2 regions of the Ferrovibrio sp. GW821-FHT12B10 genome follow, and region 1 is predicted to be linked to the other one. Evidence: predicted binding sites of a transcription regulator. Region 1 holds the regulator's gene; the other holds the start of a gene.

Evidence for each region. The regulator PhoB, encoded in region 1, activates phosphate uptake and scavenging genes when phosphate is short. The targets are predictions, from matches to a motif close to TNTCATAAAACTGTCA.
Region 2: a site for PhoB is predicted at 2,057-2,072, ahead of AC1RRT_RS08360 (CYTH and CHAD domain-containing protein). Genes of this name have one in related genera too.

What each region holds. Positions count from the first base shown of each region.
Region 1 covers NZ_JBXAQT010000001.1:3,023,792-3,028,547, reverse strand. Annotated here, with positions in the region: gene metF (methylenetetrahydrofolate reductase [NAD(P)H]) at 1-96, opposite strand, end outside; gene AC1RRT_RS15215 (ArsR/SmtB family transcription factor) at 93-1,088, opposite strand; gene AC1RRT_RS15210 (MlaC/ttg2D family ABC transporter substrate-binding protein) at 1,285-1,878, shown strand; gene phoB (phosphate regulon transcriptional regulator PhoB) at 1,952-2,668, opposite strand; gene phoU (phosphate signaling complex protein PhoU) at 2,665-3,384, opposite strand; gene pstB (phosphate ABC transporter ATP-binding protein PstB) at 3,406-4,152, opposite strand; gene pstA (phosphate ABC transporter permease PstA) at 4,249-4,756, opposite strand, start outside.
Region 2 covers NZ_JBXAQT010000001.1:1,654,797-1,659,552, forward strand. Annotated here, with positions in the region: gene AC1RRT_RS08355 (phosphodiesterase) at 1-541, shown strand, start outside; gene AC1RRT_RS08360 (CYTH and CHAD domain-containing protein) at 548-1,996, opposite strand; gene AC1RRT_RS08365 (GNAT family N-acetyltransferase) at 2,314-4,023, shown strand; gene AC1RRT_RS08370 (GAF domain-containing protein) at 4,110-4,628, shown strand; gene AC1RRT_RS08375 (PAS domain S-box protein) at 4,625-4,756, opposite strand, start outside.

The DNA.
Region 1 (4,756 bases):
CATCTCCGCCGTCTTCGGCGGGAAGAATTCGAACGAGACCTTCAGCGGACCAGACCGCCGGGCGGCGTGAGCGTTGGCATCGGGCAACGTGGTCATTCTGCGGCACTCTTGTGAGAGGTGGACATAGCAGCGACGGCGCCATGCTTGACGGCGTGCCAGATATGGACGGTGAGCGACTGGCCAGGCAACGCGATCACCGGATCGGCATCCAGGCCGGCCGAGGCGCACCAGCCGCGCAGTTCGGCATCAGAGAAGCCGAGGCGCCGGTGGGCATGACGTGCGCGCAGATCTTCCAGGTCATGCGGCGCGAAATCGATGACGATCAGCCGGCCGCCGGGTTTCAGCACCCGCACGGCTTCCTGGATCGCCTTTTGTGGTTCGTCGGCGAAATGCAGCACCTGATGGATCACTGCAGCATCGACGCTGCCGCTGTCGAGTGGCAGGGCATACATGTCGGCCTGCCGCACCTGACAATGCTTGATGCCGGCCCGTTCCAGATTGGCGCGCGCGATGCTCAGCATGTCGCGGCTGAGATCGACGCCCAGGCCACGCTTCACATGCGGGCTGAGGATTTCCAGCAGGCGCCCGGTACCGGTGCCGATGTCCAGCAGATCGTCAACCGGCGCACCCTGCCCCAGCAGCCGCAACACGGCTGCCTCCACCTGTTCCTCGTCCACATGCAGCGACCGGATCGCCGACCACTGGGCGGCGTTGTCGCGGAAATAGCGTTCGGCGGTTTCGGCGCGGGTGCGCTTCACCGCCGTCAGACGCTCGGCATCGCGCGCCAGCGTCGCGTCGTTGCGTGGCAGCAGGCTGCTGACCGCGCGCACCAACGGCGCGCCGGACAGGCGATCGCCAACGCGATAGAATGCCCAGGTGCCTTCGGGCACCCGCTCGAGCAGCCCCGCTTCGCAGAGCAGCTTGAGATGGCGGGAGACGCGGGGCTGGCTCTGCCCCAGGATCTGGGTGAGTTCGCTGACCGTGAGTTCGCCCTGGGCACAGAGCGCCAGCAGCCGCAGACGCGTCGGCTCGGCCGCAGCCCGCAGGGCGGCCATCAGGGTATCGAGGGTCAAGCTTGAGTCAGTCATGGGTCAAACATAAACATATCTTTATGTATTTGTATAGGGCCAAAAACGGGTCAAAAAAGAATCATCGCCATACAATCATCGTCAGGCTATGGTTCGGCCGCGTTCCCGCCATATTCAGACGTCAAAAAAACTATTCCCTTCCGCCTCTTAGCCGGGATTCCCCATGCTTTCAGCCTTGCTTTCCCGCCGTTTTCTCATGGTCGCCACCGCGGCCGGCCTCCTGCTCGGCCTCCAGGCCATTTCTGCTGCGCCCGCCCGGGCCGCAGCGCCTGACCAATTCATCCGCGAAGTCGGCGGCGACACTCTCAAGGCGCTGGGTGACCGCTCGCTAACCACTGAAAAGCGCGAAGGCCTTGTCCGCACTCTTATGACCTCGCATCTCGATCTGGATGCCGTCGGCCAGTTCTGCCTTGGCCGCTACAATCGTGGCCTGACCGATGTCCAGAAGCAGGAATACAACAGCCTCTTCCTGGATTATCTGGTGAAGGTCTATTCGCAGCTGCTGTCGCAGTATAACGGCGAGACATTGGATGTGCGCGACGGCGTGAAGGCGGCCGGCAGCGAGCAGGTGGTGGAATCGCAGATCAACCGCCAGAACGGTCCGCCGATCCGCGTTGAATGGAAGACGCATGAGAAGGACGGCAAGCCGCTGGTCACCGATGTGGTGGTGGAAGGCGTGTCGATGGCCTTCACCCAGCGCCAGCAGTTCGAATCCGTGATCCAGAATAATGGCGGCAAGGTCGAAGCCCTGTTCGCTGCGATGAAGAAGCAGATCGCCGGCCGCCGCTAAAGCGCAGCGCCAGACATAAAAAAGCCGGCCATCTTACGATGGCCGGCTTTTTCTTTGTCCCGATAATGACGGGTCAGGCCATAGCGGCGGCGGAGGTCAGCTCCAGCGCATAGCCAGCCGACCGCACCGTGCGGATCACATCCATCTCGCCATTGCCGTTCAACGCCTTGCGCAGGCGACGGATATGGACGTCCACCGTACGCTGCTCGACATAGATGTCGCGGCCCCAGACCGCATCCAGCAACTGGTCGCGCGATAACACACGGCCCGGATGCTCGAGGAAATAGCGCAGCAGGCGGAATTCGGTCGGACCCAGATGCACATCGCGGCCATTGCGAGTGACCTTGTGGGTAGCGATATCCATCACCAGGCCGCCATAGGTCAGCACCTCTTCCGCCAGCGCCGGCCGGATGCGGCGTAGCACCGCGCGGATGCGGGCCAGCAGCTCACCGGGGCTGAAGGGCTTGGCGATATAGTCGTCTGCGCCGGCATCCAGGCCGCGCACGCGATCGGCTTCCTCGCCGCGCGCCGTCAGCATGATGATCGGCACGTTGCGGGCGTTTGGATCGCGGCGCAACTGGCGGCAGACTTCAAGGCCCGACAGGCGCGGCAGCATCCAGTCGAGCAGGATCAGGTCCGGCATATGCTCGGCCACCTTCAACAGGGCCTGCTCGCCGTCCATCGCCTCGTCGACCGTGTAGTTTTCCTTTTCCAGGTTGTAACGCAGCAGCGCCAGCAGCGCCGCTTCGTCCTCGATCACGAGGACCCGCGGTTTGATCGCGACGTTCATCGCTGGCCTCCCGGCGCATTCACAACCGCATAGGCGGTATCGTCGCCTTTCGGACGGTCTTCCTTCTGCATCTCGCCGGTCACCGTGTAGTGGATCAGCTCAGCGATGTTCGTCGCGTGATCGCCGATGCGCTCGATGTTCTTGGCGATGAACAGCAGATGCGTGCTGCTGGTGATGGAGCGCGGATCCTCCATCATATAGGTCAGCAACTCGCGGAACAGGCTGGTATACAGCTCGTCCACCTCTTCATCGCGGGCCCAGACCGCATCGGCCTTGGCGGCATCGGCGGTGATATAGGCATCCAGCGTGTCCTTGATCAGGGCCTGGACCAGGGCAGCCATGCGCGGAATGGCATGCACCGGCCGCACCAGCGGCGCCTGGTTCAGCGCCACTGCGCGCTTGGCGACATTCTTGGCGTAGTCGCCGATGCGCTCGATCTCGGACGAGATGCGCAGCGCCGAGACGATGACGCGCAGGTCGTTGGCCAGCGGCTGGCGGCGCGCCAGTAGCTCGATGGCGAAATCGTCGACCTGGTTGCGCAGGACGTCGATCTTGGTGTCGCTCTTCACCACTTCCGAGGCCAGGTTGCTGTCGCGCTTCACGATCGCCTCGACGGCGGCGGAAAGCTGCGATTCCGCCAGGCCACCCATCTGCACGATGAGGGTCGACAGCTTTTTCAGCTCGTCGTCGTATTTCTGGACAATATGTTGCGGCATTTTCTTATGTCCTCACTCTGCTCAGCCGAAGCGACCGGTGATGTACCCCTGGGTCCGCTCGTCCTTGGGGTTGGTGAAAATCACCCTGGTATCATCCGTCTCGACCAGGTTACCCAGATGGAAGAAGGCGGTCCGCTGCGAGACGCGGGCGGCCTGCTGCATCGAATGGGTGACGATGACGATGGTATACTGCTCGCGCAGTTCATCCATCAGTTCCTCGATATGAGCGGTGGCGATCGGATCCAGCGCCGAGCAGGGCTCGTCCATCAGGATCACTTCCGGCGCCACGGCGATAGCGCGGGCGATGCACAAGCGCTGCTGCTGCCCGCCAGACAGGCTGGTGCCCGATTCCTGCAGCCGGCTGCCGACTTCCTTCCACAGGCCCGCCTGCTTCAGCGAGGTCTCGACGATATGGTCAAGATGGTCGCTGCTTTCGGCAAGACCGTGAATGCGGGGCCCATAAGCGACATTCTCGTAGATCGACTTCGGGAACGGGTTCGGCTTCTGGAACACCATGCCGACCCGGGCGCGCAGCTGCACGACATCGACCTGGCTGTCGTAGATGTTCAGCGCATCAAGGCGGATATCGCCGACCACACGGCAATCGCGGATCGTGTCGTTCATCCGGTTCAGGCAGCGCAGGAAGGTCGACTTGCCACAGCCCGACGGGCCGATCAGCGCGGTAACCGCGCGCGCCGGGATATGCAGGTCGACATCGCGCAAAGCCTGCTTCTCGCCATAGTAGACGCCGACTTTCTGGGTCACCATCTTGATTTCGATCTCGGACTGGCGGAGATCGACACCGCTACCATTCTGCATGAAAAGTCCTTATGGCTCCGAAAGGGGAATAACGCACAGACACGATCACCAGCGACGTTCAAACCGCTTGCGCAGCAGGATCGCCGCCAGGTTCATCACCAGCAGGAAGACCAGCAACACAATGATGGCAGCCGAGGTTTTCTCGACGAAGCCACGCTCGGAACTGTCAGCCCACATGAAAATCTGCACCGGCAGCACCGTGGCGGCATCGACCGGCGTCGCCGGGATATCAACGATGAAGGCGACCATGCCGATCATCAGCAGCGGCGCCGTCTCGCCGAGAGCATGAGCCATGGCGATGATGGTCCCGGTCAGGATACCCGGCATCGCCAGCGGCAGAACATGGTGCAGTACCACCTGCAACGGCGAGGCGCCGAGGCCCATCGCAGCCTGGCGGATCGAGGGCGGCACGGCGCGCAAAGCCGCGCGCGAGGCGATGATAATCACCGGCAGGCTCATCAGCGCCAGCACCAGACCGCCGACCAGCGGCGCGGAGCGTGGCATCCCGAAGAAGCCAATAAATACCGCAAGGCCGAGCAGGCCGTACACGATG
Region 2 (4,756 bases), 1.4 Mb from region 1:
CTACCTGCCGCGCGAGCGCGGCAGTTTCCTGCAGTTCGCGATCGAGGACGAGTATCCGCTACGCATCATCGGCCTGGATACCGTGATCCCCGGCCAGGGCGGCGGCGAACTCTGCGACAAGCGCCTGGCCTGGCTGGATGAGACGCTCAGCAAAAAGCCCGATGCCCCAACCCTGGTGATGATGCATCATCCGCCGTTCATCACCGGCATCGGCCATATGGACAAGATCGGCCTCAAGGGGTCCGACGGTTTTGAAAAGGTCGTCGCCCAATATCCACAGATCAAGCTGATCCTCTGCGGCCATCTGCACCGCGTGATCCGCGCCGATATCGGTGGCCGCACGGCGCTGACCTGTCCGAGCCCGGCACATCAGGTGGCGCTCGATATCGATAACGACGCGCCCAGCCGCTTCACCATGGAGCCGCCGGGCTACATGCTGCACTGGTGGCATGACAACCGGCTGGTCAGCCATACCGTGGCGATCGGCGATTACGACGGGCCGCATCCCTTCCACGGCCCCGACGGCAATCTGATCGACTGAGCGCGCTCAGTCCTCCAGCGCGTCCTTCCAGAACGGCCTGATCCGGTCGAAGGCCTTCCAAGCCGTGCCCAGATGCGCGAGCTGCAGCTGCTGCCGCCCGGCGAACCAGGCGGCGATGGCGGCGGCGGCTGGATCACGCGCCGGCGGCGGCAGGATGTTGCTGATCAGCGTGGTGCCGACGGCATTGTCATTCAGCGCGCCCAGGCAATCCTGCAGCTGCGCCAACGCCGCGATGAAGCGGCGGCTTTCCTTGCGGCTGAAGGCGGCGCGGAAATATTCCGCCGCATACCGCAGCTTCTTGGCGCGGATGCGCAGTTCGTGCAGCGCGTCTGTCTCCAGCGCCTCATGCTGCTTGCCCAGTTTGCGCAGCTTCTTGCGGCGACGCTGCAGCACCCCTGCGGCAAAGCGCGGCACCGGCAGGGCGGCGATCTCGGCCGCCTTCACCGCGCTGCCTTCGAGCACGGCGTCGAGGAAGGTTTCGAAATTGAGGCGGAAGGCGGCCAGCCGCGGCGCCAGCAGCGCGGATTGCAGGGCCTCCTGCGCCGCCACGCGCCGGTCCTCCAGCACGGTGGCCAGATGCGTCAGGCCCTTGGGCGCCTGCGGCAGGCCCTGCAGCGGCACCAGCGTCTCGGTGATGAAGACATCGAGGTCGCGCTTGCGGCCGAGCGGGCCGTTCAGCCAGCGCAGGTCTTCCAGCAGCGGCGACAGTCGCTCGCCATCCAGCATGTCGGCGAACAATCCGATGGCCGACCGCAGGCGACGCAGCGCCACGCGCATCTGGTGCACGCCTTCGATATCGCGATCGCGCAGCACCGGCGCGATATTGGCATCGAACTGCGCCAGGCACTGGCGTGCGATGGCGACGAAGGCCACCGCCGTATCGGACTCTTCATTCAGCGCCGTATCGAAAACAGCGGCGCGCAAGGCAGGCGGTTCGACGACACCGAGATCGGCCGCCGCCTGCACCAGCGGCGCGGCACCGGTCCAGCGCAAGGACAGATCGAGGCTGAGTTCAGCCGCCAGCGCATGCATGGCATCGGCGGCGGAATCCGCCGCGCCCTGCAGCACCAGCGCCTCATAGCTGACCGTCTGCTTGCCGCGCTGCAATTCAATCATGTGGCTCTGCACGTCCAGCGTCTGGCCGTCGCGCTCAAGGCTGATCGACTGCCCGCTCAGCTTGCCATCGGCGAGCAGCTGCAGCTCGCCATCCACCGCCGGCGCATCGGGCTGCGGCTGGCCCGACACCGGCAGCATCACATGCCGCAGACCGGCGCGATCCTCGGTGCCGAGGCAAAGCCAGCCGGCTGCGGCGAATCGGCGATCGGCCGTATCGAGAAGGCGAAGCTGTGACTGAATGCGACGGACGGGCCGCCCGGCCAGCAGCGGATGCTGGCGGAGGGATTTCAGCGAGCCCGGGGCAAGGCCGAGACGCAGCAGCGCGGGCAAGTCGCTCATGGCGGCGGACTCTATCGGAGCGGTTCTGAAAGGGTCAATGAACTCAGGCGTTTACGATTGTTACAGTTCTGCGAAACGGAGCATTCCAAGCCGCCTCAATTCCGCCCCTTTTGTCGACTTGAATACACTTCAGGCGGCAATTTTCGCAGCCTGCCGGGCCGTCCGGCATCATGGTCTTTCCCCCGGACCCGCCGGACGGCCCCTCATTTCCCCAATCCTTCCCGCATCTTGCTCACCTTCCGGCCCGGCTTCCGTCGATGGCGCCGGAATTTGGCTGCGTCTGTGTCGTTTCTGTCCCGCACACAGAAAGCGGTCCCATGAGCAAAGCCAAATCTCCCAAAGCCCCGATCAAGCTGGTGCAGCCGAGCGCGCCCCGCAAACGCCAGAGCACGCGGAAACCCGGCGCCGCCTCGGCTGTCGAGAAGCCGCGGCTGATGCTGCGCAACGCCACACCGCACGACATCCCCGGCATCCGCGCCCTGTCGGACAAAGTCTACGGCGCCACCGAGGGCGGCTACACCACGGCGCAATTGCGCGGCCATCAGCATCATTTTCCCGAAGGCCAGTTCGTCGCCGTCTATGACGGTGCCGTCGTCGGCTATTGCGCCACCTTCCGCATCACCGAGAAGCTGGCACTGAAGCCGCATGACTGGGAAGGCATCACCGGCCGCGGCTATGCCGCGCGCCACGATGCGCATGGCGACTGGCTCTATGGCCTGGAAGTCTGCGTCGATCCCGACTATCGCGGCCTGCGCCTGGGCCAGCGCCTGTACAACGCGCGCAAGCAGCTCTGCCAGCACCTGCATCTGAAGGGCATCGTGTTTGGCGGTCGCATGCCTGGCCTGAACCGGCGCTGGATGCAGCTGCGCTCGGCCGACAAGTATCTGGAGCTGGTGCTGAGCGGCCGCCTGCGCGATCCCGTCATCAATTTCCAGATGCGTAACAATTTCGAGCCGCTGGGCGTACTGCGCGCCTATATGGACAACGACCATGAATCGCGTGGCTTCGCCACGCATATGGTCTGGCGCAACCCCGAATTCGGCGACGCCATACACCACACGCCAGACAAGCCACCGCTGCGCGCCCGCGCCGCGCGCGTCGCTGCCGTGCAATACCAGCAGCGCCAGATTTCCTCGTTTGAGGATTTCGCCAAGCAGGTCGAGTATTTCGTTGATGTGGTGGCGGATTACAAAGCCGATTTCGTGCTGTTCCCCGAGTTGCTGACGCTGCAGCTGCTGTCGATCGAGAACCGTAACGCGCCAGCCGCCGAGGCAGTGGCGGCGCTGACGCGCTACACCGAACGGGTGAAGGCGTTGTTCAGCGAACTGGCGGTCAGCTACAACATCAACATCATCGGCGGCTCGCATCCGACCCGCGATCCGGTCGATGGCCATGTATACAACATCTGCTATGTCTGCCTGCGCGACGGCGCCGTGCATGAGCAGCGCAAGATCCATCCCACGCCGAACGAACGCTACTGGTGGAACATCAGCGGTGCCGACAGCTCGAATGTGATCGAAACCGACTTCGGGCCGATCGGCGTGATGATCTGCTACGATGCCGAATTCCCCGAACTTGCCCGTCACCTGACCGACCAGGGCGCGCAAATCCTGTTCGTGCCCTTCTGCACGGACGAGCGACAGAGCTATCAGCGTGTCCGCTTCTGCGCCCAGGCCCGCGCCATCGAGAACCAGTGCTACGTCGTGATGGCCGGCAATGTGGGCAACCTGCCCAGCGTCGAGAACATGGACATCCAATATGCCCAGAGTTGCGTGCTGACGCCCTGCGACTTCGCCTTCGCCCGTGACGGCATCGCCGCCGACACCACGCCGAATGTCGAGATGGTGGCGATCGCCGACGTGAATCTCGACAGCCTGGCGGCGGCGCGGCAGAGCGGCACGGTGCAGAACCTGAAGGACCGCCGCTTCGACCTCTACAACGTCACCTGGAAGGAGGCATCCGGCGGTCCGCGCGAGGCCGGGAGACGGGATACAGGGGCGAACGGCCGGCGGGAGGCGGCCGAATAGCCTGGTTTACAGGCTTAAAGTGGTGACTTTTTCTGCTATTCGCCCTAGGTTTGTGGCCAGATCATCCGTCATCGGACTGGCCGAGAATGCAGCATACCCGCGCCGCGCTCCAGAACAGGGCGCCGCTCCCGATCTCCGGCGACGCCGAGCCGCAGGAGCTTTTCCAGGCGATCTGCCGCGATATCGTTGAAGGCCTGGGCTGCACCCGGGCCAGCATCTGGCGCTTCACCCTGGCTGCTGACGCCATTCACTGCCGCAGTCTCTATGACCAGCGCGGCCGGCAGTTTCCGCCCGACACTGTTCTGACCGCGGCCGGCGTGCCGCTCTATTTCGAGATTATGCGGACGGAACGCCTGCTGGTGATCCCCGACTATGCGCAGCATCCGGCCACCCGCAACCTCGGCGCGCCCTATGCGCAGTCGACCGGCATCCGCGCGCTGATCGATGCGCTGGTGACCGATGCCGATGGCGAACCGCTGGCCATCATCTCGGCCGAACAGGATCGCCCGCGCGACTGGCGCGAAGCCGATATCCTGCAGCTCTACCAGATCACCGAGCTGGCGACGCCCAGCCTGCGCCAGCTTGGCCGCCTTCCCATCGCCTAATCGCGTTTCGCCAGCAGCTTCTTGATCGCCTCGGCGAGGTCGGCCTTGCGCACCGGCTTGGAGAGGATCTGCGTCACATGCTCGAAGCGCGTGCCGTGCAGCCGCTGGCTTTCGACCGAGCCCGACAT